DNA from 4 places in the Ruegeria sp. AP7 genome. Region 1 is predicted to be linked to each of the others. Evidence: riboswitches for the same ligand, from Rfam matches in the RefSeq annotation. Region 1 holds a riboswitch; each other region holds the start of a gene.

What was found. A riboswitch is a leader RNA that binds a small molecule or an ion and turns the genes downstream of it on or off. The one in region 1 is predicted to bind cobalamin.
Region 2: another riboswitch for cobalamin. It lies ahead of ACR0KN_RS00315 (DUF1636 family protein); the one in region 1 lies ahead of ACR0KN_RS12320 (DUF1636 family protein).
Region 3: another riboswitch for cobalamin. It lies ahead of ACR0KN_RS13200 (hypothetical protein); the one in region 1 lies ahead of ACR0KN_RS12320 (DUF1636 family protein).
Region 4: another riboswitch for cobalamin. It lies ahead of ACR0KN_RS17865 (DUF4198 domain-containing protein); the one in region 1 lies ahead of ACR0KN_RS12320 (DUF1636 family protein).

The regions. Positions count from the first base shown of each region.
Region 1 is NZ_JBQFVT010000005.1:253,149-261,067, reverse strand. It holds gene ACR0KN_RS12330 (peroxidase family protein) at 1-906, opposite strand, end outside; gene ACR0KN_RS12325 (catalase family protein) at 925-1,992, opposite strand; cobalamin riboswitch at 2,324-2,531, shown strand; gene ACR0KN_RS12320 (DUF1636 family protein) at 2,770-3,126, shown strand; gene ACR0KN_RS12315 (ABC transporter ATP-binding protein) at 3,123-3,908, shown strand; gene ACR0KN_RS12310 (ABC transporter substrate-binding protein) at 3,925-4,872, shown strand; gene ACR0KN_RS12305 (FecCD family ABC transporter permease) at 4,874-5,887, shown strand; gene ACR0KN_RS12300 (lysylphosphatidylglycerol synthase domain-containing protein) at 6,039-6,404, opposite strand; gene ACR0KN_RS12295 (hypothetical protein) at 6,413-6,811, opposite strand; gene ACR0KN_RS12290 (O-methyltransferase) at 6,957-7,301, opposite strand; gene ACR0KN_RS12285 (Lrp/AsnC family transcriptional regulator) at 7,622-7,919, shown strand, end outside.
Region 2 is NZ_JBQFVT010000001.1:65,748-73,666, reverse strand. It holds gene ACR0KN_RS00345 (hypothetical protein) at 137-760, shown strand; gene ACR0KN_RS00340 (glycosyltransferase family 2 protein) at 1,054-2,052, opposite strand; gene ACR0KN_RS00335 (class I SAM-dependent methyltransferase) at 2,148-2,759, opposite strand; gene ACR0KN_RS00330 (glycosyltransferase family 2 protein) at 2,752-3,759, opposite strand; gene ACR0KN_RS00325 (hypothetical protein) at 3,806-4,492, opposite strand; gene ACR0KN_RS00320 (NAD(P)-dependent oxidoreductase) at 5,037-5,993, opposite strand; cobalamin riboswitch at 6,139-6,341, shown strand; gene ACR0KN_RS00315 (DUF1636 family protein) at 6,426-6,806, shown strand; gene cobW (cobalamin biosynthesis protein CobW) at 6,803-7,858, shown strand; gene cobN (cobaltochelatase subunit CobN) at 7,864-7,919, shown strand, end outside.
Region 3 is NZ_JBQFVT010000006.1:135,984-143,902, reverse strand. It holds gene ACR0KN_RS13220 (bifunctional 2',3'-cyclic-nucleotide 2'-phosphodiesterase/3'-nucleotidase) at 1-512, shown strand, start outside; RNA gene ffs (signal recognition particle sRNA small type) at 552-650, shown strand; gene rsgA (ribosome small subunit-dependent GTPase A) at 809-1,837, shown strand; gene ACR0KN_RS13205 (alpha/beta hydrolase family protein) at 1,872-2,729, opposite strand; cobalamin riboswitch at 2,851-3,071, shown strand; gene ACR0KN_RS13200 (hypothetical protein) at 3,159-3,566, shown strand; gene ACR0KN_RS13195 (protein-tyrosine phosphatase family protein) at 3,570-4,073, opposite strand; gene ACR0KN_RS13190 (DNA polymerase III subunit gamma/tau) at 4,244-6,004, shown strand; gene ACR0KN_RS13185 (YbaB/EbfC family nucleoid-associated protein) at 6,205-6,549, shown strand; gene recR (recombination mediator RecR) at 6,614-7,207, shown strand; gene ACR0KN_RS13175 (SRPBCC family protein) at 7,231-7,713, opposite strand; gene ACR0KN_RS13170 (ArsR/SmtB family transcription factor) at 7,706-7,919, opposite strand, start outside.
Region 4 is NZ_JBQFVT010000012.1:18,758-26,676, forward strand. It holds gene ACR0KN_RS17840 (glycosyltransferase family 2 protein) at 107-1,261, shown strand; gene ACR0KN_RS17845 (energy-coupling factor ABC transporter ATP-binding protein) at 1,339-1,989, opposite strand; gene cbiQ (cobalt ECF transporter T component CbiQ) at 1,986-2,768, opposite strand; gene ACR0KN_RS17855 (cobalt ABC transporter permease) at 2,768-3,349, opposite strand; gene cbiM (cobalt transporter CbiM) at 3,346-3,957, opposite strand; gene ACR0KN_RS17865 (DUF4198 domain-containing protein) at 3,964-4,749, opposite strand; cobalamin riboswitch at 4,880-5,082, opposite strand; gene ACR0KN_RS17870 (aldehyde dehydrogenase family protein) at 5,195-6,580, opposite strand; gene ACR0KN_RS17875 (acetolactate synthase large subunit) at 6,577-7,919, opposite strand, start outside.

The sequences.
Region 1 (7,919 bases):
GTCCTCAATCACCAGCTTGATCAGCAGCGCGATCAGAGTGCACCGCGTGGTTTGGAACACGCGCTCTTTATCCCAACCGTCAGTGCCGCGTTTCTCGCGCCAGAGAAGATCGGCAAATGTATTGTGCGCGCGCATCATCAATGTGTTGATGGCAGTATAGCCGATCGTGCCGTTGCCGTTGTCCAGGCCGGTTGCGTGAAAATCAAGCAGCCTTTGATCGACTTGTTGGCGTGTCAGCTCGGGATGTGCGCGTTTCAAGGAGTTACGCAGCTTGCACGGATCATGCAGGGGCCGCGCGGCATTGTCACCCTCGGCGAGACTGCCATCAAATGGCGGGGCCAGCTTAACTCCACCGGATTGATCTTTTTTGAACAGCTTCGGCGGCCACATCTCGCCATTGTCGTCCATCCGAAACGCCAGTCGGTGGGTCATTTCGCCTGTTTCGGGGTCTCTTTCGCGCAGCATATCAGTTTGAAAATCGTTCAATCCGTAGATCTGGCATAAATCGACTTCGTGGTTTGAATCAGTCTGATCAAACGGTCCGGTTGGCCCGAAGGTCCGCAGAAAGCTGTCGGTGAACCATTGCGCGACCGAGATGAAAAGAACGGTCGTGCCTTGCGGGCACAACAAGGTAAGCGGGCTGCCATCTATCTGAGTTCTTCGGCGAAACAAGTCGGCCACTTCACTTTCCGATGGCAGGATCGGCGAAGGATCTTCGGGCGTTGTGTGACGACCAATCCAACGGTTGGAATAGACGCCTGGCCAGCTGGTATAGTCCGCGCCCAATGTATAGGGTCGCGGCCGGTGCACCCGCGCTGCATTCGCAAGCCTCATGGCTGAGATATAGCTTGTCGTGCGTGGTGCGATCTTGAACCCAAGATTGATAAGATCATCAATATTCAGCATCTAAATGGCTCCAATTGATCATCGGTTTGGAAAACGGGCGCGGGCGAGGCTAAGGTAAGTCTTAAGCCGGATTGCGTTGATCGGGCCCAGAGGTTTGTGCTCGGCGGTCACACGCCATGGCGAAAATGACAGGGTATCACCATCGAGCGGATCGAATTCTGCATCTTTTTCCATGATAATATCTGCGATGGGTGTAACCGTTCGATGAAACGGGTCGAGTGGTGCGTCCGGCTCTGGACCGCAGGCCCATCTGACGCGGTTGTCGAGCGGATCGAAGTCGCCATCGTTTCGCGGTGGTTCGATTATACAGAACTCAAATCGATTGCCGTCACTGGCGACGTCCTGACGGAGTTTCAGGCTGATGCCGTCATGCTCGTCCACCGGTTTGGTTGCTACCTTATGTCGAACGCTGCGGGCGAGGTATCGTACTGTCAGGTCAGTCCCCAGCCGATAGGGCGTCGTTGACCAGAAATGCGCCTCGAATGGCGACTGCATGTAGTTCGAGGCAAAATCGCTCGCAGTCTGAAGACTTCGCCTGCCTTTTTGTGTGGCAAATGCGCGAAACAGGGCCACCAACCCTCGAGTGATCAGCTTCAATGACCAGCTGCGACGCTTATTTGCCGCGTGTTGTAGGGCTTGCAGAGTAGCGATCAGTCTGCTTAGCCGTTCATAATCGTCGGAAAGGTAGCTGGGGAAAGTGTCCCGATCGACAAGAACAAAGTCGAACTCATCGCTGATTTGCGAGATGTTGAGTTGTGAAAGTGCCTCGACGTCGATCAGTTTGGTGCCCGGCACATCAAATAGCTTGACCGCCATTCCATGGGCATCGGTTTTACGATCATCCAGATGCGCACCGTTGGAAAAGCGAACTGCTGCAGAATAACTTACTGCTTTTTCGAAAAGGCCATGGCGCAACCTTTCCGGCAGATCGTCCCGGATTGTGAAAGTGGCTTTGACACATCCATGGCTGCGCCCATGTTGCGCTCTTAACCTTCGACCTTTCCACTTCGCGATCGCTTCAAAATTCTGATCGATGATATCGTCAACCACGTCTTCAGGTGAAGTGTTTGGCAAAGAATGTGTCACGAACCCCCTTTTCCCGAGCAAGCCCAGGCAATAATTAACCTCTACAAAAATATCCGACAGCCAGCCCCTTCTAAATGCCCGTAGATTAACCCTTTTTGGTTTTTCTTTCAAACGAAGTGACTTATGGCAGCCTTATTGCCTCATTCCCTTCGATGTCAAACAGCCGTTTTCGCGTCAGAATGAAGTATACCGGTCAATAGTTGGTAGGGTGGGATTCATCGATTTACGACTTCAAAACGGACACGGTTGGCGCCGTATTCGCTAGTGTTGCGTTGGCTTACTTTCGAAGACTTAAGCTTGGAGAAAGTTATTGACGCATTTCTTGATCTCGGGCACTCAGGCAGCAGATGGTTCCCAACGATACGTCAGAGGGATGAAAAGGGAATACGGTGAGGAATGCCAAGCGGCGCCAATTCCGTAACTGCCCCCGCAACTGTAAGCGGTGAGCTATGCCAAATAGCCACTGACCCCAAGGGTCGGGAAGGTTGGCCAAGCGCAGACCCGCAAGTCAGGAGACCTGCCATCAATTGTTCAACCAACCCGGGGCGGGGCGTCCTGGAAGGAGGTATTGATGACACGTTTCACACGTGTGCACACGACTGGCAGCTTCCGTCTGCGCTTGGAAACAAGCGGAGTGAGAAATGCGAAAATAGCTGATCAATACATTGTCGACAACGTGAACCGCCGATGCGGGGAGCCCAACGCGGTGTTCAGAATAATCAGAGCGTTACGATATAACATTGCAAAAACTTTAATTGCGCAATAAACGGTGGCGAGATGACGAACAATGTTGATCATATCCTTCTTGTCTGCGCGAGCTGCAGAAGTGGCGAAAGTGCAGACAAAGTACCCCAGGCGTTGAAGCATATATTGCCGAGGGAATTTGTGATCCGCTCTGTGAATTGTATGGCGGGTTGTGAAAGGCCAACCACCATCGGCTTTCAGGCCCGTGGCAAAGCACAATATCTATTTGGTGACATTTCTACAGATGAAGATTTGGACGCGATCGTTGAATTTGCCCATCAGTATCTGCGCAGTGGCGATGGTTGGACAAATGCCACTGATCGGCCACGGGCATTGTTCACGAAAACTCTCTCACGCCTGCCGCGTATTGAGCTTGAGGAAGCGCTATGACCAAGCAAAGCTTTCTGATTGCCGAAAATCTGGAATATTACGCGCTTAACGGAGATATCTTGTTGCAAGGCGTTTCGTTCGCCTTGGACGAGGGCGCTATTCTTGCGATCGCTGGTCCGAACGGGGCAGGTAAAACAACGCTTTTGAATCTACTCTGTGGTGCCGAAGCACTGGCATTGGGGGATGTGCGTATGAATGGACAAAGCCTCAAGCACCTATCCGCAAAAGAACGCGCCCGCATGATAGCCGTTGTCAGCCAGCAGGAATTTCCTGATGGGCGTCTGTCACTGCGTGATTATGTGGCATTGGGTCAGATTCCCATTCGCGCAGATCGCTCGGCCGAAGATCATGCATGCGAACTGAACCGGATACTTGACCTCACTGATCTGGCTCCATTGGCAGAAAAGCGGATGGCTCAGCTTTCTGGGGGCGAGCGTCAGCGTGCGCATATTGCGCGCGCCTTGGCACAAAACCCCTCTTTGCTGTTTCTCGATGAACCCACCAATCATCTGGATCCAGACGCAAAGGGGCGGATGCTATCGCTGGTCGCCGATCTTGGGGTCACAGTGGTAATGATCGTGCACGATCTGGTCATGATCCCTGAATTCGCCACACATGTTGCTTTGATGAAATCCACGCGCCTGACCGGATTTGGCACGGTCGCCGAAGTTCTGACGCCCGAACGGGTCCGTGAAACCTTTGGCGTGGATTATCTGTGCTTTCACCATGAGGGTCGCGTGATACCGGCTCTTGATATCCGAAGAACCACTGTTTCTACATAAACTCAGGAGAATATTGATGAAACACATCTGGTCCGTGGCTTTGGTCACTGCCATTGCAAGTAGCGCTGCAGCGCAGGAAGTCACCGTAGACAATTGCGGCGAACCCCTTGTGTTTGAGACGTTGCCGGAACGGTTGGTCGTGCATGACATGAACATGACGGATATGGCTTTTGCTTTGGGGCTACAGGACAAGATCGTCGGCCTCACCGGGATCACCGGCTGGTACAAGACCAGCCCGGAATTCGATACCTTGCGGGGTGACATTCCGGAGCTAGCGCCGAAATACCCCACTGTTGAGAACCTCGTCGCAGCGGACCCAGATTTGTTTTTCGCGGGCTGGTATTATGGAATGAAACCGGGTGGGGATGTGACACCAGCCACATTGGAGCCCTTCGGGATCAAAACCATGATCCTGACCGAAAGCTGTGTGCATTTGGACAAGGATCGCCCCGAGTCCAGCATGGACCTGCTGTTTGACGATGTTCTGCGTCTTGGCAAGGTTATGCAGGTCGAGGACAAGGCCGAGGCGCTAGTGAGCGAATGGAAAGACGAATTGGCCGCGATCGAGGCGCAAACGACCGAGTTGCCGAAACCTCGAGTTTTCTTGTTGGATGGTCCGGCGGATGCACCGTTCACTGCTGGGAAGTTTGCCATTCCCGATGCTATGATCGCTGCGGCGGGTGGTGAGAATGTCACCCATGACATGGATACAAGCTGGGGGCGTAGTTCCTGGGAAGCCGTGGCCGCATCTAACCCCGAATTCCTGGTGCTGCTGGATTATCAGACCGGCAACGGCGCGGCAGATACCTTCAAATTCCTGCAAGAGCATCCGGTGATGTCGCAGACAGATGCCGTCAAGAATGAGCGTTGGATCGGCTTGCGGTACGAAGAATTGACACCTGGCCCCGCAAATATTGAGGCGATCTCGAAAATGGCTCAAGCGATGCATCCGGGCCTCAACTGATATGGGCCGATTTGGCTTAACACTTCTGCTGGGGGCGGCTATTTTGGCCGCCCTTGTGCTGGTTTCCACGATTTACGGAACCACCTCGATCCCGGTGTCTGAGACATTTACTGCAATTATGCGTGGCACGGGTATCGACGACGGCGAGATGTCTCCGATGCACCGGATCGTGTTTGATCTCAGGTTGCCCCGTGCATTGTTCGCCGCTGTGATAGGCGCCGGACTTGGTATCGTTGGCGTCGTCCTACAAACCACCACTCGCAACGATCTTGCCGACCCTTTTCTCTTTGGCTTGTCTTCGGGGGCCGCCGCAGGTGCGGTGTTTGTCATCACCGTAACCGGAGATGTGCTGGGTTTTTGGACACTGCCGCTCGCCGCCTTCTGCGGAGGGCTCGTCGCGTCGGGCGTTGTATTGGCGCTGGTTCACGGTTTGCGCACAAGTGCGCCAGAGAAACTAATCCTGGCGGGATTGGCGGTTTCATTCCTGTTTTCAGCCATCACCAATTACTTGATATTTGCGGGTGACAACCGCGCTGCCCACTCGGTGATCTTCTGGATGTTAGGTGGATTGGGCTTGGCCCGCTGGGAGACGTTTCCCCTTGTTTGTGTTGGGCTGATCCTGATCCTAACGTATTCGCTGTATCGCAGTCGTTGGTTGGACGCGCTGCTTACGGGGGATTTAACCGCAGCAACTCTTGGGGTCCCTGTTCAGGGATTGAGATTCAGCATGTTTTTCACGGCAGCTTTGGCAACTGCAGTTTTTGTCTCAGTGGCGGGTGTGATCGGATTTGTTGGCCTAATGGTGCCACACATAGCCCGCGGAATTGCGGGACCTTTGCACAGCCACCTTGTACCGACTGCCGCGATTGTTGGCGCTGCGTTATTGACCGGTTCGGATATTCTCAGCAGGCTTTTGCTGGCGCCACAGGAGTTGCCAGTAGGGATTGTCACGACTTCCATAGGTTCGGTTTTTGTATTTTTGCTTTTGTTCAGAACAGCAAGAAACCAGCGGTGAATTTAAGTGACTAACAGCCGCAGCTATCGCTTTCCGGATTTAATCGCATCTCCGCTTCTTGATGGTCGCAATGAGCCTAAAACTGCCAACTTCTCAATAGTTTACTCTATTTGAAAGGTGCAGTCGGGCTACAAGTTTGGCAAACAAATGATCATTCTACTTTTGGCGAGATACGCCACAGAAAAGCGCCGCCGATAAAGAATGCCAGATCACCGAGTGATGTGACCACGCGGAACAACCCGATTGCAATCAGCGCTTCTGCCTCAGGTATGTAGGCCTGTAAGAAGATGAGCAGAACAAACTCACGTATTCCGATCCCTCCAGGCGCGCCAGGAGTGACATAGCCTAACAGCCAAGACGTCACGGCAATGACTATGATGGCAGGGTCATAGTCACCGGAAACCAATCCAACCAATACCAACAAAGTAAAGCCCATGGCTAAGAAGAAGATGGAAGCAAGCAACGATCCGTAGATAAGCCTTTGTCGCGACGGCGTGTTGGGGTGCGCTCCAAGCATTCTTCAAATTAGTTGATCAGCAAAATGGCAATAACCATCGCTGTCGGTACAAGCCAATGAATAGGTATGACCTCAGATATTTCTAGTGAGTGGGGAGCTGCACCAAATGTAAATCCAATTAGAGCGAAAAGCCCGGCGACCAGAATAAGAGTGCAAATTTCAAGAATATTTGCGAGTGCCAACCCACCCTGACTTGCTCCATGGTCAGCCATAAAGAAATGCCGGCCCAAATATTGAAACACGGCTCCCGGTAGATATTTCGCGATCTGCGTTTTGGAGTAGGTTGAAAACGTCAGTGCACGTGAAAATGTTTGGTCTTGCGTTCCCTGGACCAGCCCCTGCCAAAGCTCGGCCAATAGCAGCAAAGCGGTTGCATAATAAAATATTGCCGCAAATACGATTGCCACGCCTGCCAGCCAGGGGACCAAGCCGCAATTTGGGACCAGTGCTGTGCAACCGCGACGGTAAAATGGTACAAAGTCACGGCAAAAATGGCCCAGCCTATCACGCGTAGCGCGGGGCGCTGTCCACACCCTAACTTGTTTGGAAGTGTCATTTCTCTGCTACAGGGGTGGGTTGGATCAGTGTCGTTTGATCGGGGTAGGGCAGTGATGGAACGCGCCCCCGGTAGGTCTTGATCTGTGCCTCTACCGCTTCAATCGGGCTGCGATACTCCCGTCTGCCAGAGTTATCAAATACGATCATGCCACCAGGTGCAACGTGTGCTATCCCGTGCCTCAAACAAGCCACCCGTGCGCGTCCGTGTATGATGACGTCGAATGGACCTTCTGCGCCTTCGATTGCAGTGACATAATTTTCGAAGCTGCGCGAAGTATTGCCAGGTTTTTTTGATCCGTATTCTGGATTGTAGTTGGCATCGGGCTCAATCAGCCTCAATTCAACGTTGGAAAACGCGCTCAGCCGGTTGGAAATTACAGGATGCCAATCGACATCATGTTCGACACTGGTGACATGATGAGCGCGCCGCGCGGCCCAGATTGTGCTTGCACCGCTGCCGTATTCAAAAGCGCGTGGGGTGTCTCGCTGGGCGAGAAAAGTGTCGACCTTGTCGATGGACGAGTCTGGCGGTTGATAGGGCTCGATTCATTTCGTGGGGTCAGAGAAATCGTGGCAGACCCAATACTATTGTGTTGTGTGTAAGAGATTCCTGTGTTTTTTGTTGTTTTGTGGGTCAATTGAATGAATTGCGTGCGTATATGGATGACAAAGACTTAAAAATCATTGAGGCATTGCAAAAGAACAGTTCTCTTTCTCAGCGAGAGCTTGCCGAAAAGGTCAACTTGTCTCAGAACGCCTGTTGGCGACGCTTGCAGCGGTTGAACGAGACCGGCGTAATCGTTGGTTCGACGGTGCGCGTTAACCGCGAGAAACTTGGCCTCGGCTTGGTAGTCTTCATGATGGTGAAAACGCGCCATCATTCGACGGAATGGCTTGATGCATTCCGCCGCGCCGTATTGAAAATTCCGGATGTCGTAGATTTTTTCCGGATCGGGG
Region 2 (7,919 bases), on a different contig from region 1:
CGCCTCCAAAAGAATTCAATAGCTTACACGACCTCCCCAGACCGAGCGATACAAATGCTTGTTCTTTGGGGTCACATAGGGGAAATGTAGCCCGATTTGGGCTTTTATCGCGCCGCAAGACTTGCCGTGTGATTCCATGCGCAATGCCCATTTTCTTCTACAATTGGGCGACTCGATTTCAGACCAAGTCCCGCAAATTGAGATATTGTCTCGTTGTGTGATAGTCTCGTTTCATTCTGGTTTGCTTAAGGTGATGTATGTGTGGGTAATGCGTGCGAGATGGTTGTTGATTGGTGCAATACTGTTTGTGTTGGCCTTTTCCGTTTGGAGTCTTCTTCCGCGAAATAGCGAGCAAGAAGCGTTCTCCCTGCTTACTCCAGCTGAAATGGTAGAACTCGACAATCAACCTAAAATTACTGAGTCTCTAGACCGGGGATTGACCGTTACTCAATCCGATGGCCCCTTCGTAAATTTCAATTCGCCCAAAAAGGATATTGTCCAGTCGCCTGTCAATATTGATGTAGACATTAGCCCGAGAGGAAATACGGCAGTTGATTTGTCGTCAATTCGGATCGACTATCGTATGGGTCCAGCATGGATCAATGTGACCAAACGAATAATGAAGCACGCCTCAGTCGAAGGTTCGCGCCTGCTCGCACGTTCGGCTGAACTGCCGGTTGGGCGGCACACGATGCGACTCTCCATACAGGACGAAGATAAAAGGCGGACGAGGGTTACTGTGTCGTTTGTCGTGCAGTGAACTGTTAGAAGAAGCAACTACTCGCGATATTACTCAACCGGCCACTCAACCCTGCGCAACTACCAACGGCGGCTCCTTCGGAAACGGACTGATATCGGACCACTTGAAACATTTTTCTGTCAGGATTGCGCTTGTCTCCCATGTGTTGGAACGCTCCCGCCGTTCGGTGCCGTATTGCATCCCCGATCGATAGACCCCAAGAGCGCTAACGCTGGCGACAGTGCGGCCAATAAGCTGTGCCTCAGCGTCTTTGAATGGTGCCCCGTCAAGACTTCTTACGGCCCTGAGATGCGTCAGCGACCGGGGCCCATGGTCTTGTACCGGTGCAAAAACTCTCGAAATTCCACCCAGTCCGGTCTTTGATTTAGCTCGACAATTTTCTGCGCGTGCCAAGAGCACGCGGCGGCATGCAAGGACGCCAGTTGGTCATCAGACATCAAACGTTCCCGCTCTACCGCAGCCTTTTCCCAAAGCGGCAAGATCGACCGGTCCTCAACCAAATTCGCGTTCATATTGTTCCAATAGGATTCGGCCTGATCATCGTGAATATGATTGGTTTTGCCCCGATCCCGTTTAACCATGAACGACCCGATTGAACGCGTCACATAGTGATGGATACGCGCAAAATCATGGCGGTAGTTGGATGTGGCACGCCAGGTCACAGCTTCGGGGTCAAGTAGTTGCCCGCCACCATCAACCCATCTGATCTCGGACATGCGCTCAGGCGCAACTCCTTTGGGGCGATGCGGACCATATCGGGTGAATAACCCGTTGTTGCGCGTTATACTCTTCAGCCCGCCCGCAACGCCCGAATAAAAGCCCTGCTCAGTATCGCAAAGAAAGAACTGCTCAGCCACTGGAATATCGCTGAAGTCTTCGACGCCACCGCATCCGAATAGTTTCCAGGCAAAAGAGGCAACATCAAAAGGCTCTCCTGCGGTTTCCTGCAACTTTTCCAGCAACTTGTGCATGGAGGGATCAGGAAGGCGGATGTTCAGATATTCATCAACGTCCAGCGAAAAGGTCCAGTCCGCATCAAGAAACCTCGGATGTGAACGAACTCGCCTGAGCATCGTGTTCTGCGGGCTTTGCTTTGGCTTGACCGAATTATCAACATGGGTTGCAATGCCCAGATCCCCGAGCCGTTCTGCAATCAGATCGGTGCCGTCATCACAATCGTTGGTGTAAATGAGGAAATGGTCAATGCCGAGTGACAGGTAGTAGGACACCCAATCAATCATGAACGGGCCTTCGTTCTTCATTGTCGTGTAGACAACGATCCTGTCAGTCATTGCAAGTCCTGCGGTTGAACCAAAGTGGCGCCATCTTCTGTAGGTCCTTCTCGGGTGCCAACATCCTCAATTCGATATGAAATTGGTTTCATTAATTATAGCTTTTGAACCGCGACCTGAGCGCCTTTGATCGCCTTAAGACGCAAGCCCGCCGAGTTTGCGCCTAAAAACTCGTGGAATGCACGCATCACACCATCTTTCCACCATCCCCTCCGATGGTAGTCATCCAACATGATGACACCGCCTTCAATCATCTTCGGCAATACCGCATCCAGATCCGCTTTGACCCCTTCATATGAATGGTCGCCATCAAGATAGGCGAAACCGATACTCTGATCTTCGAACAGGCGCAGTGCAGGAACCGAAAAATCGCGAATTACCGAAACTTGACCCTTCGCTATCTCAGAGGCGTATGTGTTTTTCACCGCTTCATAGATGCGGTCCATATCGTTTTGGCTACGCGCTCCGGCCAAAGATGCGCCACCATCTGCGTCGGGCTGCACGCCCCATGGGTCGATGAGGCACAGCTTAGAAGGCTTCAATTCATCGAGTAATATCCGCGAAAACTCGCCCCGCCAGACGCCGATTTCGATGCTGAGCTTTCCGTGCGGCATTGTCCTGAGCATTTCGCGCCTCAGCGCATCTTTCCGCTCGCGCTGCAGGGCTTGTTTCTTGCGGCGGTCCTCGGCGGATACGGTTTCAGCCATGGGCGTCTTCTCCGATATGAGAATTCTGCAAGGCCTCAACCAAATCGAGCCAATCAGGTCTGGCCTTCAACTCTGCGGCTTTTGCACTATGCCATTCGCAGGCTTTGTGGTGAAGCTCGGCCAAATGAGGATCAGCCATCATCTCGGCTTTGATGTCATGCATGGCGGGCATGTGGCCCAAGATCGAGCGATCTTCGACATCATTGTGATTCATTACAAGCCAGTATTTCAGACCTTGGTCCTGGCCAACATGGTTAGTCCGGCCCCGTTCACGTTTGACAAGAAAGCTATCGGTACTTCGTACTGCATAGTGGTGAATACGCGCGAATTCATGGCTGAATCCGCGCCAAGCCTTCCATTTCACCTGATCTGCCGGGTAGAGGTTTCCGCCTGCATCTCTCCACAACACCCCTTCGTACGGTGCGTCGGGATTTGGAGCGTCCTCTGGATTGATCCGAGGACGGTGGGCGCGAAACCGACTAAACTTGCCGTTATTTCGGAATAGCGTTTTGAAACCTTTCGTCCGGTGATGGGGGTAGCTGTCTTCGGTGGCCGCCTGAAAGAACATCTCAGGGACAGGTCGATCGACAAAGTCATTTAAGCCGGCATTTCCGAACATACGCCAACAGATCGATATTGCATCAGCTTCACCGCTTGCCTCTACCAGTGACTGAACATTGCCTTCAGGCAAACGGATGTTGACGTATTCATCCACATCCAGGCTCATAATCCAATTTGCGGACTGATAGCTTGGATGACTGCGAGATCGGGTAAAAGCCCGGTTCTGGGGCGCAGCGCGTGGTCCGACCTTGTTGCGTTCATGATGCGCCCAGCCTAAGGCCTGCATCCGATCACCGATGACATCTGTGCCATCAGAACAGTCGTTGGTGTAGATCAGGATATCATTGAACCCGATTGCGCGGTTGTAAGCCACCCAATCGATCATAAATGGCCCTTCGTTCTTCATCGTCGTCACGATGAGAAAGGTCTCGTTTGCCATAAGTTAAACTCTTGCCTGTGCCATTCTCGGACTATTGTTGATCTAATTAGAATAGCCTTAGGATTTTGTCCAATTCGCCGGTGACTTCCGCGGGGGCTACTTGCCGGGCCAAATCAGACATTCGGGCCTGCGCTATTCGCCATTGCTCTCCACCAAATTCTGCGGACGCACGCTCAACTCCTTCGACAATAGCCGCGCTGTCAGTGCTTTTCACAAAGTAAGGGTAATCTGCACCCAGATAATATTCGGCATCGTGAACCTGCCGATTTACCAACACATTTGCCCCAATAACAGCTGCGTTGAAACCCTTAGTGAAGGGCTTAGAGGACAACACTCCGCGAGTGAGAACAGGGCTCGGGTCACGCGTGCAAATGTGAAAGTTTGCCTCTGATAGTCTTGCGATGAAGGCCTCCACATCACCTTTACCGTCATAACCGGGCACTACTGACTGCTCTGCCAGAGCGGGCGGCAAGACAACGTTATCAAGCAGTCCGAAATAACCCAAATTGAATTCCGCCTTGGGTGCAGATTCCGGAACGAGTCGCGGATCCGCATGATGCCTCAGATGGCGCACCTGAACACCCGGAGTCGGATCAAGCGCGGGCAATCCCTGGCACAAGCTACGCTCACCCTGATACGAAGCAGCGATATGGACGTCCACAAAACCGGCTTCCAGTTGCCCGGCAATGACATCCAGATGATCAACGCAAATGCCTGCCGCGACTTTCTTCAAGGACGCTCTAAACTCCTGCCCCAAATTTGATGCAGCACTTTTGTGAAAAATCACAATTGCGTCCCTGCAGGAGTCTACAAATCGCCGACACGCATGTACCCGAGAGGCTTTGGGAGCCAACACGACTTCGAATGTGTATCGCTCCGATAAATGCGCGCGCGCCATTGCAGCCAACTGGTCAACACGCATCGCCTTGCCACCCATTGTTTTCTGGCCGATGCGATATGCAAAGATCACTTTCATGTCCGAGTTGCTAAGCTACGCATAGCGCAACGTTCCTCCGAAGCGGGGCCAACTCTCTGAAACTGCATCGCAAATTGAATTGGGTTCGTGGCCTCTGGATCAATTGTCAGAGTGTTATCCAACTGATCAATGAAAGCTACTTCCAAGTCGAGTGGTTTCCAATCCAAATCCGATCGCTGCAACCAGGCAATCAACTCCAATTAATGTGCTTAATTCTTGCAACGCCAGAGCTCAACACATCACAAAGAACCAAAGAGTTGAAGGGCCTTCATCAAAATCAAGTAATCTCTTTATCTTGACCTCAAGCACTCCGTCGATATTGCGGGATCACCTCATAGCCCGGCTTTTCTGGCTCATCGTCCAGCATCTCGGCTGGAAATCCCGGTGCCCGAATCTCAAGCCCGGTCGCATCCTCCAGCCGCCTGATGATGTTGGGAGATAGCTCTCTCTCTCCATAGCGAGAGATCCCGTCCTCAAAAATCTTGATCATCACCGGGTTTATCTCCAGCGGCACCCCGGCGCGGTCGGCGACCTCCTGAAACAGACCGATATCCTTTTTGACCAGATCCATGGTGAATGAAATATCGCGGGACCCATTCAGAATCACTTGGCTTTCCGTTTCGTGCACAAATGATGTACCCGACGAAATTTTGATCGCCTCATAGGTCGTGCCAAGATCCATCCCTGCGGCCTTTGCGGTCACCAAAGCCTCGGCGCAAGTGATCAGATTTGCGGTTGCCAAATAGTTTGTCAGCACCTTCAACACTGAGGCCGATCCCAAATCGCCTGTGTGCAAAACGCGGCGCCCCATCGTCGTCAGGAACGGCAGAATGCGCTCAAATGTTTCTCGATCGCAGCCTGCGAAGATCGAAATATTGCCCGTAGCCGCCCGATGACACCCGCCCGATACCGGGCAATCGACTGCAGCCCCCCCACGTTCGATCACCGAAGCACCCAATCGTTTTACTTCCGATTCGTCTGTGGTGGACATTTCCATCCAGATCTTACCGGATGTCACTTCGGACAGCATCTCCTGCATTACCGCGTCCGAGGCGGCAGGAGATGGCAGACAGGTAATCACGGCGTCACAATCACGCATCAATTGGGCGGGGCTTTTAGCTGCCTTCGCACCCTGCGCGACAAAACCAGACACAAGATCAGGGTTGAGGTCATGAACGGTCAGGTCAATCCCATTGCGCAGCAGCGAGCCCGACAATTTTCCGCCCACGTTTCCCAGCCCGATGAAGCCTACTTTCATATGACGCTCTCCCTGTTCGTCTTTCGATGCACATGCGAACACGCCTGTTGACCTAAGTCATGCCGTCCAGCGACCCTCAGAGGTCGCTTTTTTGCCCCTGTACGCACAGTTGAGCGAGACTCGCTTGACAAGGGGGGTGATGCTGTCCCAAGAGCCAAGTGTTGGTGTCTGCAGCAGCAGATGAAAAGGGAATGCGTCAGCGGATTTTCCGTCAAACGCAGCCGCCCCCGCGACCGTGACCGGAGAGGGTGCCCAAGCCACTGGCGAATGCCGGGAAGGCGGGACATCCGACAGAGCGCCGCTCTGACATCCGCAAGCCGGGAGACCTGCCAACGCCCGAAGATGAAACCGGACGGGGTGTTCCGGTGTGGGGCTTTGATCGGCCCGCATGAAACCCCGTCCCCCACGAAGAGGATTTGGGGGATGAGAGACATGACCGAGACCACACCGGTCGAACTGCTGGTCTGCACCACCTGTCGTCGCGGCCTACCCGTCGAAGACGACGCCCAACGCCCCGGCACATTGCTGCACAAAGCGCTTGAACAGGCCGCCCTGCCGGAAGGCATCACCCTGAAAGCAGTAGAATGCCTTTCAAACTGCGATGAGGGTTGTTCTATCGTGCTGCGTGGCGGACCTGATCGCTGGACATTCGTTTACGAACACCTCAGCGAAACCGATCACGTCGAAACCATCATTGAAGGTGCCACCAAGTACCTTAATACCGAGGACGGGCTGGTCAAATGGCGTGAACGCCCCGAACACTTCCGCAAGAATTGCGCGGCCCGTATTCCCCCGATTGGAGCCCTGAAATGAGCAATCTCGAAAAACTGCCCGTCACCGTGATCACCGGCTTTCTGGGCTCGGGCAAAACGACGCTGGTCAAGCATTTGATGCAGAACCCGCAAGGCAAGCGCTTGGCTGTTGTAGTCAATGAGTTCGGCGATGTGGGTGTCGATGGCGATATCCTGAAATCCTGCGCAATCCCGGATTGCCCAGCAGAAAACATCATGGAACTGGCCAATGGCTGCATCTGCTGCACTGTGGCCGACGATTTCATTCCCACGATCGAAGCGCTTATGGCCTTGGAGCCGCGCCCCGATCACATCCTGATCGAAACTTCGGGCCTGGCCCTGCCCAAGCCGCTGCTTAAAGCGTTCGACTGGCCAGACATTCGCTCGAAAACCACCGTCGACGGCGTGATCGCTTTGGCCGATGCCGAAGCTGTTGCCGCTGGTCGGTTTGCACCCAATGTCGAAGCGGTAGACGCCCAGCGCCTTGCCGATGAGTCGATCGACCACGAGACGCCACTATCGGAAGTGTTTGAAGATCAGATCTCCTGCGCCGACATCATCCTGCTGACCAAGCCCGATCTGGCTGGTCCCGAAGGTGTCGCCAAAGCCAAAGAGGTCATCGCGGCCGAAGCCCCTCGCCCCCTACCCGTCGTCGAAGTCGCAGAAGGTGTCGTGGACGTGCGCGTTGTCTTGGGCCTTGAAGCTGCTGCCGAGGACGACATGGAAGCGCGTCCCAGCCATCATGATGGTCATCACGATCACGAGCATGACGATTTTGAAAGCATCATCGTCGAACTGCCGGAACAGACTGATCCGCTGGATCTGGTCGCCAAGATCGAACGCCTGGCAAAGGAACTGAACATCCTGCGCGTCAAAGGCTATGCCGCGGTTCAGGGCAAGCCCATGCGCCTGCTGGTACAGGCCGTCGGCTCGCGGGTACGTCATCAGTATGACCGCCCGTGGGAACCTGGTGAAGAGCGCCGCTCGCGCCTTGTGGTCATCGCCGAGCATGATGATATCAAAGAGGCCGAAATCCGTGATATCCTTGTGGGTGTGACCGAGGCCGCCGAGTAAGATTCATGCACGTCGTCTTCCGCGAAAGCCACGGGTTAGAGGAAACCGAGACCCCAACCGA
Region 3 (7,919 bases), on a different contig from region 1:
AGCTTTTGCTGAATGATCCCGTCAACCTCATCGATCCTCTGCGGGCGGGGTATTATTTTGATGTACTGCATGGCGTGACCTGCCGGTTCGACCTGTCTCAACCCGCTCGTTTCGATGCAACCGGACGGATCACAGATCCCGGCCATAGCCGCGTTCGCGATCTTACATTTCAAGGGTTGCCTGTCGCCCCCGATCAAAGGTTTGTTGTTGCACTCAACAATTATCGCGCCAGCGGGGGCGGTCATTTTCCTGTCGACTTTCAAGCAGATCAGATAAACCTGCCGTCGCTGCGCATTCACGAAATCCTGTGCGATTACATCTCAGGAAGATCGCCCCTCGACCCACTGGAACAAGCTCCTCAGCCGTTTTCGTTTGTGCCGACCCAAAGCCGTGGAGCAATTCTGACCACCGGTCCCGGCGCGGACAAATACCTGGAAGAATTGGCGGATTATGATCCCCAGATACTGCCCCGTGATACTGATGGGTTTATGCGCATTCATCTGACCTTCTGACGGGTTGCCATTTTACAGCCGGAGGCCTATATCGTTGTTCGAGAGGTTGGCGCGGGCGAGCGCCTCGCCAACCTGGTCAGGTCCGGAAGGAAGCAGCCACAACGAGCCCCGCTTGGGTCGATGTCCAACCTCTCACTTTGAACCCATTAGCCGTAGGAGGGCGTTTATGATTGTAGCAATGACCCTTCGGGCAGACCGGTTCTGATTCTTTTTTCCAGCTGACTGCCTGAATACCTCACCTGCGAATGCGCGTTCGCCATTCGACAGGATTGTTGTTTCTGATCACAGGCAGACACATGTCACTTTCCTTATCGGACCTCGGATGGTCCTCTCACTTTGCAGCTCAGCATGCGGCTGAGCCGTCCCTTTTCCCCTTTCGCATCGCAGCCGTTCACCGGGATCGGTTGATCGGGTTGAGTCCAGAAGGCGAGACTCCCCTACTCTCCCCAGACCAATCGACTGGTGCTTTTGCGGTCGGAGATTGGGTGCTGACCGATGAAAACAAACGCATTCGCAGTGTTCTGGAACGGCGCAGCCTGCTGCAGCGCCGGGCCGCGGGCACAGACGTCGCAGCACAGTTGATCGCGGCCAATGTGGATGTGCTGTTCATCGTCAGTTCCTGCAATGCCGACTTCAATCTGCCCCGACTAGAGCGCTATCTTGCGCTGGCCCATCAGGCAGGCAGCTATCCGGTGATCGTTCTGACCAAGTCGGACACCTGCGACAACGCAATTGCTTATGTCGAACAGGCCCAGTCACTGGCCCCGTTTCTGACAGTTTTGGCCGTAAATGCCTTGGATCAGTCCGATATCGAACAGGTCCTGTCGTGGTGCCCGAAAGGACAGACCAGCACCCTGGTCGGATCTTCTGGCGTTGGCAAGACGACACTTGCCAACGGGATCACCGGGCAGAATCAAGCCACCGCAGCCATTCGCGAAGATGATGCGCGTGGCAGGCACACAACAACGGCGCGTGCGTTACATCGAATGAGCAACGGAGGTTGGTTGATCGATACACCCGGCATGCGTGCGTTACGCCTGTTGGACGCGCAAGAGGGTGTGGACGAGGTGTTCTCTGATATCTCGGACCTGAGCATGAACTGTCGATTCTCAGATTGTCAGCACAACACCGAGCCCGGCTGTGCGATACAGGCTGCAATCGAAACCGGGGCACTTGATCCCGCACGGCTGGACCGATGGCGCAAGCTGCGTCGCGAAGATCAGCACAATTCGGCTTCGGTGGCGCAGGCACGCGCACGCGATAAAGCGTTTGGAAAAATGGTGCGCAGCGTGATGCACGAGAAAAAATCCCGCAAGGGACTTTGACCTTTCTGGGCACCGGTTACCGGTGCCCAGCATTTTAGGCGATCAACCGGGGCCAAACGGCAGCGTTTCGCCGGGCAAACGCGCCGATATGGCCGACTTCGGATAACCCGAATTCACTTGCCGAAAGCAGATGGCACCGCACACCTGAACCATAGAGATCGGCAAGCCGCCAAACCGCCTCAGGGGGCACAACCTGATCATCCTCAAAGGCGAATATGTCAACTTGCTTGCCCATGTCGGCCCAGCGGTTTGCCGGCAAGGTATCTCCGATTTCGGGTACATAGCTTTGGGGCGCTGTGCACCATTTGCGCCATTGCCAGTAAACTCGGGATGGCAGATTTGTTCCAAAACCCAAAGCCTTTCCGGGCAAATACCCGAGCGCATGTACCGCCAGGGGCGCATGACCGTACCAGAACAACGTCGCCAAAGCACGGTAAGGCCAAGGATGATCCCTCAGCGTTACCAGACCGGAACAGACACAGATCATCCTGTCGATCTGATTGATATCGGGTTGGACCGGACCAAACATCCCGCCCAAAGAATGCCCGATACTCCAAAGCTTGGCCTGTGGAAACCTCCGCCGCATTTCGGTCCGTGCAGCCGGAATGTCGATCAGCGCCCAATCCGCCATGGTGACACGCGATTGCTTTTGTGAGCCTGTCAGAGAGTGACCAAAATCCCTGTAGTCATAGGTAAGGCAGGCCATGCCGTGCGCTTTTGCAAGCCAACTTGCGAAATGCTGGTAGTAATCTCTGGGCACACCGGTTGCGCCGTTGATCACAACAACTTTGTCTGGTTCTGCGACAGGGTGATAGAGCCGTGCCGACAGTATTGCCGGGCCGGACTGAAACTGAATGTCCTCGGTGACAACCGCTTGCTGTGTGTCCAACATGGTGCCCTCTGAAATCAACTGAACCGATCAGTTCACCCAAGGCGCGCCGAGTCAAGGTTGACGTGGCTGGACCGTGCGTCACATGCCATCATCAATCTTCTTGACTCCCGAACGATTGTACCGCTAGCGATGACGTGATGGTTCTCGCGCCCAACCGGGCCGGGATGAAAAGGGAACACGGTGCGGTTCTGCCCGGATAAAACCGGAACGAACCCAGTCCGAGACTGCCCCCGCAACTGTAAGCGGAGAGCGATGTCGAAATGCCACTGGCCTTGAAGGTCGGGAAGGTCGGCAAAGCAATGACCCGCAAGTCAGGAGACCTGCCATCAAATCGAAACTGAAACTCGGGCGGGGTGTCCGGGCAGGGCAAGACCGCATGCATGCTGTCCCTCCTGATTGATGCCCCTGCCCTGCGCGGAGGGCGCATGAATGATCTGGAAGACCAACACGCATGAATTCTCGGCAACAATTTGCCAACGGACCGGGAAAAACTGCCCCGCTTTGGCACGAATGGCACGGGCACTGGCCACTTCGGTTGGAAAAGCTGGCCCCACTACCACCGCAGGATTCGGAATCGAAGGAAGCTGCGATTTGACTCATTGCGCTAGTGGGTGCACCGCCCGATTTCGCTCCGGTCCCGAAGAAACCCGAGTGTTCTGTGATGCGGATTCAGACGTCGCGATCGACCATCTGGACAGCTATGCAGACCTGATGTTTGGCACGGACTCGCACCCCATCCCTGGAGGCACCTTGTCCCGACCGCCTTGCGCGATGCTGGAAGTGTTAACCCTGGGCGGAAGTACTCGGGCGCAGGCTGAATACCGTCCGTCGGCTTGATCGCTATTCGGCTACCAAGACACTGGCAGGCGCAGTCGCCCAGCGCAGCTGCGCGTCGGTTTCAACTGCACATGGGCGTAACGCTCGCAATCTATTCAATGCCTCGTCCGGGTGCTCTCCACACTCGACCATTAAGCGTAATACAGCCATACCAGAACGGCCACATCCGCCTTTGCAGTGGATTAGTACTCGGCCTCCACCCGATAATGCGTGGCGAGCGGACTCGCTGGCATCCACCCAGCGCATATCAATGTCGTCGGAAGGTATACCGTAATCCTCGACTGGCAGATGAACCCAGCGACAAGCGCGGCTGCGAACATCGGCCCCAAAATCCCTGGCGCCATCAAGGATCATCTCGACCTCGGTAGTCATTGACAGAATAAGGCCGGGCTTCCATCCGGTAACCGCATCAAGATCACCGGAATAGTCTCCTCCTCGCCCTGGCATTGAAGTTAACGCAAGCGTGCCCCCGCCCACTTGAAGTGCATGGATAACAATCTGAGCCATTCTACGCTCCCCCCGAAACGCTGATCAGAAAATCTTTCTGGCTGGTCTTAGACTGTACGATATTAACCGCGTCGGCCAGCAATCCAAAATGAAAATCCTCGCGGCTTGCTGTGGACGCGGACAGCGGGGCCCTCTACGCTGCGGCATAACTCGAATCCGACAGAGCAGACATGACCGATACGCCAAGCCCCGCCTACCAGGTTCTTGCCCGCAAATACCGTCCTGAAACCTTTGCCGATCTGGTCGGTCAGAACGCGATGGTACGCACACTGGAAAACGCGTTCGAGGCGGACCGGATCGCTCAGGCCTTTATCATGACCGGCATCCGTGGCACCGGTAAAACAACCACAGCCCGGATCATCGCGAAGGGGATGAATTGCATTGGGCCTGATGGCGAAGGTAAACCCACCACCGAACCCTGCGGTCAGTGCGAGCATTGCGTCGCCATCATGGAAGGCCGCCACGTCGATGTGATGGAGATGGACGCCGCCAGCCGGACTGGTGTGAACGACATCCGTGAAATCATCGACAGTGTCCGCTACCGTGCCGCCAGCGCACGCTACAAGATTTACATTATCGACGAGGTCCACATGCTATCGACCAGCGCTTTCAACGCGCTGCTCAAGACGCTTGAGGAACCACCCGAGCATGTGAAATTCATCTTCGCCACGACCGAGATCCGCAAGGTCCCGGTCACGGTTTTGTCGCGCTGCCAACGTTTCGATCTGAGGCGGATCGAACCCGAAGATATGATCGGCCTGTTGCGCAAGATCGCTGAATCCGAGAATGCGCAGATCGCCGATGACGCATTGGCGCTAATCACCCGAGCCGCCGAAGGATCCGCCCGTGACGCAACCTCGCTGTTGGATCAGGCGATTTCGCACGGTGCGGGTGAAACCAGCGCAGATCAGGTGCGCGCCATGCTCGGGCTGGCGGATCGGGGTCGAGTGCTGGATCTGATGGACATGATCCTGCGCGGTGATGCGGCCAGTGCTTTGACCGAACTTAGCGGACAATATGCAGAAGGTGCTGATCCTCTGGCTGTGCTCCGCGATCTGGCTGAGATCACCCATTGGGTTTCGGTGGTCAAAATCACCCCCGATGCCGCCGAAGATCCAACCGTTTCACCCGACGAACGTGCCCGCGGCCAACAGATGGCCGAAGCGCTGCCAATGCGTGTTCTGACCCGCATGTGGCAAATGCTGCTCAAAGCTCTGGAAGAGGTCTCGGCTGCACCCAACGCCATGATGGCTGCAGAAATGGCTGTGATCCGCCTGACCCATGTGGCCGACCTGCCAAGTCCGGAAGAACTGATCAAGCGCTTAAAGGATGCACCTCCATCCCCAAATCCCGCGCCGGGTTCGGGTATCGGAGTGCCAGGCCAGGCGAGCGCTGCGCCACAGGCCTCTGCCCGACCGGCCTATACCTCTTCGGCCATCGGTGGGAATGCAGGCGGACCGAGTACAGCTCTGGCTCAGGACGTACAGGCAGCACTAGCGCGGTATCCCACTTTTGAACATGTGGTTGAATTAATCCGTACCAACCGGGATGTGAAACTGCTGGTCGAGGTCGAAAACGGGGTACGCCTCGTGTCGTACCAACCGGGACGGATCGAATTTACCCCGGCCGACAATGCCCCGACCGATCTGTCTCAACGGTTGGGTGCATCGCTGCAACGCTGGACGGGTAACCGTTGGGCAGTATCGATTGTCTCAGAAGGCGACGCTCCGACAATTGCGGAAGTTCGGGATGCTGCTGATCTGGCTCTCAAAGCCGAAGCGGAAAAGCATCCACTGGTGCAAGCGGTTCTGAGTCATTTCCCGAAAGCGCGGATCAGAAGCATCGAAACAGCCGAGCAACGCGCTGCTCAGGTCGAAACTGAAGCCCTGCCCGAAGTAGATGACGAATGGGATCCGTTCGAGGAAGACTGATCCTGTAAGCGATCTCCTCAATCCAGCCAGGTGCTCCCGTGCCGCCACGGCTCCTCGGCTGACGCCGACGATCCTGCCCGGGCCAAACCGAGGAAAGGTCTTGTCAAAGGTCTTGACGACGGGCGGGAGTGTCCTGACCTCTTGTGTCGCGCGGTTACGCTTCGTATCTAGGCCTCAAATCGAGTGACAGGAGATTACCGATGCTTAAAGGACTCGGCGGCCTGGGTGACATGGCCAAAATGATGAAATCTGCGCAGGACTTGCAGACCAAGATGACCGAGATGCAGGAAGAACTGAACAACCTGATGGTTGTCGGTGAATCGGGCGCCGGCCTGGTCAAAGCCACCGCAACCGCCAAGGGTGAGTTGAAAGGTCTGGATATTGACCCGTCGATCTTCAACGGCGATGACAAGGAAGTGGTCGAGGATCTCATCCTCGCTGCGATCAAGGACGCCCAGACCAAGGCGCAGGAGCGCTCGCAGGCTGAAATGGCCAAGCTGACCGAAAGCATGGGTCTGCCCGCAGACATCAAGCTGCCGTTCTGATACACCCTCCTGACGGATCAATGGCCGGGGCTTACTTACCCGGCCTCTTTGCAGGAGCTTCGCGGTGAGTTCGAACAGCGACATCGACAATCTGATCGACCTTATGGCCAAGCTGCCCGGCCTCGGCCCTCGCTCGGCCCGACGCGCCGTCCTGCACCTGATCCGCAAACGCGCCCTGCTTCTAACGCCGCTTTCGGATGCCATGCAGCAGGTGGCTGTCACGGCCCGTGAATGCCTAAACTGCGGCAATGTGGGCACGACCGATATCTGCGACATCTGCAATAGCGAAGACCGTGCAACCGGGGAACTGTGCGTCGTGGAAGACGTCGCCGACCTCTGGGCGATGGAGCGCGCCGGGGTTTTCAAGGGTCGCTACCATGTTTTGGGCGGCACATTGTCAGCACTGGACGGTGTCGGCCCGGATGAATTGCGTATCCCACGGCTAAAGGATCGGGTTCTGGCCGAGGGTATCAACGAGATCATCCTCGCCCTAAACGCCACCGTTGATGGCCAAACCACCGCACATTACATCGCCGACCAACTCGATGGGCAGGTCCGCCTGACTTCCCTAGCGCAGGGCGTCCCGATTGGAGGCGAGTTGGATTATCTGGATGATGGGACGATCACAGCAGCGCTTAGGGCAAGGAAGGAACTTTAGACCGTCAGATCAAGGCCGAAGCATCATCTTTCCTTGAGAACAGCATCCAGCTTCTCGAATGCTTGCTTCCATCCGCCTTCGCCTGCACTTCCGGCGGGCACACCCCGATGGACCATGGTCATGCGTGTCCTACCATCCTGTTCGAGAAGATCAATAATCACCTCGGTTATGTCTGGGCTTCCCTCGGGCATCCCCATATCTTTTGGCGAAAGAATATTTCCATCCTCGTCACACATGCTCTCGGTATAGACCAACCGGGACGGTTCTGAGATTTCTTTATAAACGCCAGTAAACCACATCCTCATGGTGGTATCCGGCGTTTTCATTTCCATACAGACCTTTCGTATACCTCCAACACGCAAATCGATCTCTGCAGTTGGAACTGAGAACCCTTTGGGCCCATACCATTTCTGAAAAAGCGCCGGATCGGTCCACATACGCCAGATCCGTTTCGCCGGAGCCTGGAATTCCTGCACAATTCGCACCCAGTTTTCTGAGTCACTCATCATTCAAATCCTTTATTTCGCTAAGTAGTTTTTCCATCGCTTCAAACCGAACCTCCCAAATATGACGATATTGGTCAGTCCAGTTTGCAATCGATTCCAAAGGCTCCGGGTTTAGTCTGCAGGGTCGGAACTGAGCGTTTCTTGAACGCTCAATCAGCCCGGCCTCTTCCAAAACACGGAGATGTTTAGAGATTGCCGGCATGCTT
Region 4 (7,919 bases), on a different contig from region 1:
GCTATCTGAACCATGGTGCCAGCCGAAAACTCGGTCGCTATCGTTATGCCTTGCCTGAACGAGGCGGGGAACGATTTCTTCCTGTGTAATCAGAGCGCAACAAGCCTTGCAGATACTCGCTGAGCGATGCCAGCTATCAGGCGAAGTAATCGTTGCAGACAATGGCAGCACGGACGGCAGTCAAGCCCTAGCTGAAAAGGCCGCCGCCCGAGTCGTAAACATTCAAGAACCCGGTTATGGCGCTGCCCTTATTGGTGGTTTTGCGGCAAGCGACGCCACGTATCTGGTGATGGGCGACAGCGATTGTTCCTATGATTTCGTCGAAGCGGTTCCGATGATCGAAAAGTTGATGAATGGTGCCGAATTATGCATGGGCAATCGGTTTCGTGGCGAAATCAAGCCAGGTGCAATGCCCTGGATAAACCGTTATATCGGCAACCCGGCCTTGTCGGGCATTCTTAGAATTTTGTTTTGCACTGGTATCGGTGACGCCCATTGTGGCATCCGCGCCATCCGGCGAGAGGCATTGGAGCGGCTCAACCTATCTTCAACCGGGATGGAATTTGCTTCCGAGATGCTGCGGAAATCTGTGCTGCGGAAGCTGAATATAGCCGAGGTTCCTGTAACCTTGTCCCCTGACGGACGCGGCAGGGCACCACATTTAAATCCGTGGAGAGATGGGCTTCGGCACCTGATATACATGTTCTTGCTCAGCCCAACCTGGCTGTTTCTGGTGCCTGCACTGGTCCCGTTCCTCGCAGGATTTGCAATCACCGTTCTACTGCAACTTAGCGGAGATCAGGAAATGGCGCTGATCGGTGGCTTCAGGATCGGCGATCACTGGGCCGTCGCGGCGAGTGCGGCCATGGTCTTGGCCTTTCAGACGGAGGTGCTGTGGCTGGCGGCACTGATGTGCAGCTATCGGGATGGGCTACGATTGCCAACAGAACGCGCTCGGGTATTGTTCGGATATTCGCGCTTGCAATATTGGATCCTGGCCGGGCTTGTCCTTACATTTGGCGGCTTAATCTGGGCGGCCACTATCACCCCTGGCTGGATTGCCTCGGACTTTGCGGCATTGAACGAGATGCGCACTTTGATCGCTGCGTTCACGATGATTGTTATTGGGGTGCAAACGTTTTTTTCCGAGTTTTTGCTGTCTATGATTGCGGGCAATCGCTCGCGTCATTCAGCGGTTCTACCCGAACGTGGGAATGTCTCTGCCAATCCCGATCTAATGGCTTTGAACCAACCAACATGATCTTCAGTTGATCTGCCTATTCCATTGGATCTGATGGTTGCCGCCAACGCGCGGCATCCGATCGTAGCGTATCAGCCTTACAACGTTACAAGCTTCCCACGTCGCAGTTCGAGGGTCTCGGGCGCCAACGAGCGGCGGAACGTAGGGGCATGACTGACCAATAGAATTGCCTGAGGTAATCCCTGCAAAATTTCCAGAAGCCGTGCTTCATTCTTGGCATCAAGCGCGTTGGTCGGCTCGTCCAATAGTAACGCCTCAGGCTCCATCGCGAGTACGGTGGCAAGCGTCACCAACCGTTTTTCACCACCTGATAGTTTATGCGTGATACGGTCACGCAGATGCATCAGATCCAAATCGCTCAGCACTTTGTCAACGATGGCAAGCGCTTCGGTCGTGCTGCGCCCAAGATTGAGCGGGCCAAAAGCGATATCTTCTGCCACGGTCGGGCAAAACAACTGGTCGTCAGGGTCTTGGAACACCAGTCCTATACGGCGGCGAACCTCGTGAAAGTCGGCCTCGACACACCTATCCTTACCAAAGATGTTCACGCGCCCAGAAGAGGGCGCTTGAAGGCCAAGGACAATGCGAAAAAGTGTGGATTTTCCTGATCCATTTGGACCTGCAATCGACAACCGCTGGCCAGGTTCAAGCCGCAGCGACGCTCCGTCCAGAACCGGGGCCTGACCCGGGTACGAAAAGCAAATGTCTTCGAGATTAAGGATCGTCATTGAAAATCCAGAATAAGAAGGCTGACACAGATCGCACACATCATCGTGGCAAACAAATAATCCCGTCGGGTCAGGTTAAATTCCTGTAACAAAAGAAGCTGGCCCGAAAACCCTCGGCACTTCATCGCGTCCAGAATGCGCTCGGAACGTTCAATGGCGCGGATCAGCATCATACCGACCAGATAACCAAAGCTGCGATAGGTGTGCCAGTTGGTGCCCGGTCGGAAACCTCTGACTTTCATCGCGCCGCGCAGACGCAGGTACTCTTCGCGCAGCACCTCGATATAGCGGATCGTGAACATCAACAGATGCACAAGCACCCCCGGGCAGCGAAGTTTGTGCAATGCATGACCTAATGTGACAGGCTCCATCGACCCTACCAGGACCATCAGCGCCAGTATCACGGCGTTTGCCGTCAGCGCGATCTCAATGGCTTTCCAGAACCCCTGCCAGCTTGCCGCAAATCCAAAGAGGGTGAACATGGTGTCTCCGGGCATGGAGAATGGCAAAAGCACCAACATGAAGATGATAAAGCTGTCCATCATCGCCATACGTTTGAGAGTTCGGCGAATGGGCAACCGCGACATCAGCAACAGCCCGATCGAAACTGAAAGCGCGATCAACAATGACGGGATTGAACTTAGTGCAACGGTAAGGACGGCAAAGAGACATGTTATTACGATGCGCATCCGCGGATCCAAATCCACGATCACCCCGTAGGGCTCAATCCCACCTGCCTCGGCCAGAGTTTTGGCTTGGGGTTCCAGCGCATGGGCCATCAGGCGGCCATCTTCCGGCGCGCGGCGAAATAGAACCCGATGCCAAAGAGACCAACGATATACCCGATGCCCCCCAAAATACTTTGCATATCGTTATGTTCGCGATAGGCGGCAATTTCTCGGCGCAGGGGGCGGGTTTCGTCGCGCACCACTTTAGCGATCGCGGCGCGTTCTTGATCGGACAGAGACGCAACCATCACGGTTCCAACGCTTGCAACAGTCGTAGACTGAGCGCCGATCTCCGCAACCTCAGCGGCAACTCCCATGATCTCGGCCACCTCGTTTGCGGGCATTGTCACTTCTGCCACATGGCCCGCGCCAAGATCGGCCTTGAAGGTATGCGCAACAGGTTTTGTGGGGATATACAAAAAGAACCCGTCCCCATCGGTAACGGTGTGACCTAGTTCAGCACCATCGGGGCCGTAGACGAAAACTTCCTGGTCGCTTGCCATATCGCCATTGGAGAACCCCAGCTCACCCTCGATCGCTTCGCCAGCGGGGAAAACCCCCGCGATGACCTTGTGTGCGAGGGCCGAAATCGGTGTGAGCATCAGCGTGGCAATAACAACCAGTTGTTTCATGTTAAAACCGCCTTTTTGAACAGTTCCGGTTTCACCTTGCGCGCCAACATCACGGCAAACCCCGTAAGCATGGCTTCAATGCCCATAACCGGTATATGGGCGAAAAACACCAGCTTGGCCGCAGGCAGGAACGCGTCACCGGACATCGCCAGTGAAATGGCAACAAACGCGGTTGTGGCTGCGATTGAGAACGCCCCCCCGATACCGCCCCAAATCGCCCCCTGAATGGCCGAGCCTCGGGCGATGAGGCGGCCAAAGATCATCCAGGTCAGTACCGCTGGCAGAGCAATGTTCACGGTATTGATCCCCAAAACGGTCAGTCCACCAAATCCAAAGAAAACAGCCTGTAACAGCAGCCCGACAAACAAGGCCGGAAAGGCGGCCCAACCGAGTAGAAGCCCGGCCAGGCCATTCAGGATCAGATGCACAGAAGATGGGCCAATCGGCACATGAATCAGCGAAGCAACGAAGAAACTGGCTGACAGAACACCCGCTGTGGGAATGCGATCCAGATCCAGCGACCTCAGCCCCATTGCAATCCCGCCTGCAGCAGCGATCGCACCGCCGATTACGACAGGGTTCGAAAGAGCACCATCTACAATGTGCATAAGGGCCTACTCCAGATCCCAGGCGCGGATCCAGATCACGGCATCCTGGCTCAGCTCTTTACCTTCATGCTCGGTTTTCGGACCAGAGCCCAGAGCGGCGAAACCCCAGTAACCGGCTTTGGGTACACCAAAACTGAAATATCCATTCTCGTCCGAAATCGCGACCAGTGCACCACCTGGCAGCGGCGACACCGTCGGTGCAGCGGCGCCCGTGCCTTTCAGGTCAGGGGCGGCGGCGATGTATTCGATCTCAATCTCGACCCCTGCAACTGGTTTGCCCTCGCTCAGCACGCGACCCGTGAAAGTTGAGCCCGCAATGATGTTGTAGGGCTTGTTCAGCGGCAGGATTTCTGTTGCCAGACCTTGCGGCTGATCCCAGTCGGTGGGCAGTTCATTTCGGTTCAGATAGGCCTTGGTGATCTGCTGGATATAAATATCCTCAGATTCTTCGTAGTAGGGCGCAGGAACGGTCACCACCACATAGTCGCCCGAACGCTTCACCGGGACCGAGCCTTTGAACGCCTTGGCGCTGTTGTCTGGGCCGTCAAATGTGGTTTCTTCCAATGTGTCCAGCAGATCGGTTTTACTGCCGTTGTGGATCACATAGAATTCTTCCGGTTTTTCAAGCGTCATCACATGACCGGCTTCAAACGGGTGCCAGAATATCAGCTTTACCGGCACATCACCGGGTCGCTCGATCATCGTGTTTTCTGTGTATTCCAGTAGGAAATGAGCGCTCGCAAACGTAGGCATCACTGCAGCAGCTGCGGCTGCCAAAAACAATATCTTCAAAACTCAGTCCTTCTCAGGTCGCGCCTTCCCCGGCACATATTTGGTTTTGACTTGGGGAGGGCCCGCGTCCGTTCGTCGACCGAGACAAACGGATACAGCGCACACCCCGTCGCCGACAATGAGCACCCTTTCCGAGGGCGCGTGTTCGGCAGGTCTCCTGACTTGCGGGTCAAAGCGCTATGCTGGCCTTCCCGGGATATCCCAGTGGCATTGTCAGCCGCGCTCGCCGCTTACAGTTGCGGGGGCAGTTGCAGATTTGGCGCGAAGAGCACCGTACTACATTCCCTATTGCTTCCGGGGGAATCCCCCGGAACCGAACATGGCGTGTTCATGCCAGAACATGCAAAGCGCGGTCAACAATCGTTTCCGTCACTAAGCAGGCCATTTGCGAAATTAGAGTACCCACATTCGCTCGATCAGTATCGGATCGATCCTGACAGCTTCATCACAGCCGTATTACAGCCATCTTATCTTGCGTCATGTCATGCATGGTGTAGCCGATACCGCCGGTGTTGTACCCTGATTGACGGCGACCCGCGAATGGCATCCAGTCGACCCGAAAAGCAGTATGATCGTTCACCATGACGGCCGTGGCGTCCAAATACCGCACGGCATGCATTGCTGTATCCAGGGATTTGGTAAAGACCGACGCCTGAAATGCAAAAGGAAGAGCGTTTGCAGCGTCGTATGCAGCACTAAGATCATCATATTCATAAACACAAACAACCGGCCCGAAGATTTCGGAGGTGGACACACTCGCATCAGCCGGTGGGTTTAGAAGGACAGTCGGTGCATAGGTCGTTCGGCCCAGCCGTTTACCCCCTGTCATTACGCGGGCACCTCCCGCAACCGCTTCGTCTACCCATTGTTCTACGCGATCAACTTCACCCGGACGGATCAGTGGCCCACATTCCACGCTGGCGTCACGGGCATCACCCACCTTCAGCGCTGACGCGGCTTCTGCCAACTTTCGAGCGACCGTTTCCGCCATCCCTGATGGAGCAAAAACACGCTGAACCGAGACACAAACTTGACCGGAATGATAAAATCCACCCTTGGTCAACAAGGGGATCATGGCATCAATGTCGGCTGTCTCATCGATGATAACTGGCGCCGCTCCGCCGTGCTCCAACGCGCATCGCGTCCCCGGCGCCAGCTTCGAGCGCAGCATCCACCCGACACGTGCCGATCCGATGAAAGAAAAGAATCCGACGCGCGCGTCCGTGATCATCCGTTCAGCTACATCATTTTGGCAAATCGCCAGATGGCACCACTCCTTTGGCAGGCCAGCCTCATACAGGATGTCGACAAATGCTTCGCATGACAGTGGTGTATCAAGCGCCGGTTTGACGAGGACCGGGCATCCAGTGGCCACAGCCGGGGCCACCTGATGTACGATCAAGTTCAACGGATGGTTAAACGCGCTTGCGGCAACCACAACGCCGATGGGTTCACGCTGTGTAAAGGCAATCCGACCCGATCCTGCTACTGTCAGATCCATCGGTATTTCCCGGCCCGCCATCTGCCCGATTTCATGGATACACAGTTCGACACCATCAATAGCACGTGCCACTTCGATGCGCGCGTCAATCAAGGGTTTGCCACCTTCGCTGGCGATCAGCATCGCAAGGTCTTCCGCGCGGCCGGACATGATCCGGGCTGCATTCTTCAGAACCTCAATCCGCCTGTAAGCAGGCAACCAAGTGCCCCGATCACGGTGCAGACCGTGTGCCACGTTCAGCATCACATTGATATCGTTCCAGCTTTTAACCTCGACACTGCCGATTTTCTCAAGATCAAACGGGTTCAGAACTTCAACAACATTACTCATATCAGACAGACCTTCGCCGCAAGCTCATCAATGAGGACACGTTGGTTTTCACTGTAATCGACCGGCAAGTCGATCAGATGCACACCACCTGCTTCAAACGCTTTTTCAAAGGTAGGCACCAGATCTTCTGTCCTTTCGACCCGATGACCCGCAGCACCATAGCTGTTGGCGTATTGCACAAAATCAGGATTCTTGAATTCCAATCCCCAATCATCAAACCCCGCATGCGACTGCTTCCAACGGATCATTCCGTACGAGCTGTCATTCAGAACAGTAACAACCAGATTGAGGCCAAGACGAACGGCGGTTTCAATCTCCTGGCTGTTCATCATGAACCCTCCGTCACCGCAAATGGCCATGACCCTGCGTTCGGGATATAGCTTCGCTGCCATCATGGCCGAAGGTAAACCTGCCCCCATGGTGGCAAGCGCGTTGTCCAACAAAACCGTATTGGGCTGATAGGCCTGATAATTTCTGGCGTACCAAATTTTGTAGATACCGTTGTCCAAAGCGATGATATCGCAATCCCCCATGACTTTGCGTGTGTCAGCTACAAACCGCTGGGGGATGACCGGAAAGCGCGGATCATCAGCGCGTTCTGATGTGTGTAGATCGGTCTCGTTTTTGACCCGCTGGAAGTAACTGCGGTCAAATTCCAAAGGTCCTTGCAGGAACTCACCCAATTTGGAGATGGATTGCGCCAGATCACCAACCACTTCAACTTGAGGGAAATAAACCTGATCGACCTGCGCGGCCTTGTAGTTAACATGGATCACTTTGGTGCCGCCCTCTTCCATGAAGAACGGCGGTTTTTCCACAACATCGTGACCCACATTGATGATCAGATCAGCGCGTTCGATGGCGCAGTGCAGATAATCACCATCCGACAGAGCGGCTGTGCCCAAAAACAGTTCGGAGCGCTCATCCACGACACCCTTACCCATCTGAGTATCGAAAAATGGAATCTGAGTATCGTTCACGAACTTGCTCAGTGCGCTGCGGGCGTGTTTTCGGTTCGCCCCGGCCCCCAAAAGCAAAAGCGGCATCCTGGCAGCGCGGATCATCTCAGCCGCTTCGGTCAGAACTGCATCACCGGCCACGGCATAGTGACGCTGATGCGGTTCAAGAACATGCTCAGAAGTCTCTTCGGCTGCAATGTCTTCCGGAAGTTCCAACAAAACCGCGCCGGGGCGTTCCTCTTGCGCGACACGAAAGGCTTCGCGGATCAATGAGGGGATAGTGTTGCCGTGTACAATCTGTTTGGACATTTTACAGATCGGATCGAACAGCCCAACAATATCGACAATCTGAAACTGGCCCTGTTTCGACTTCTTGATGG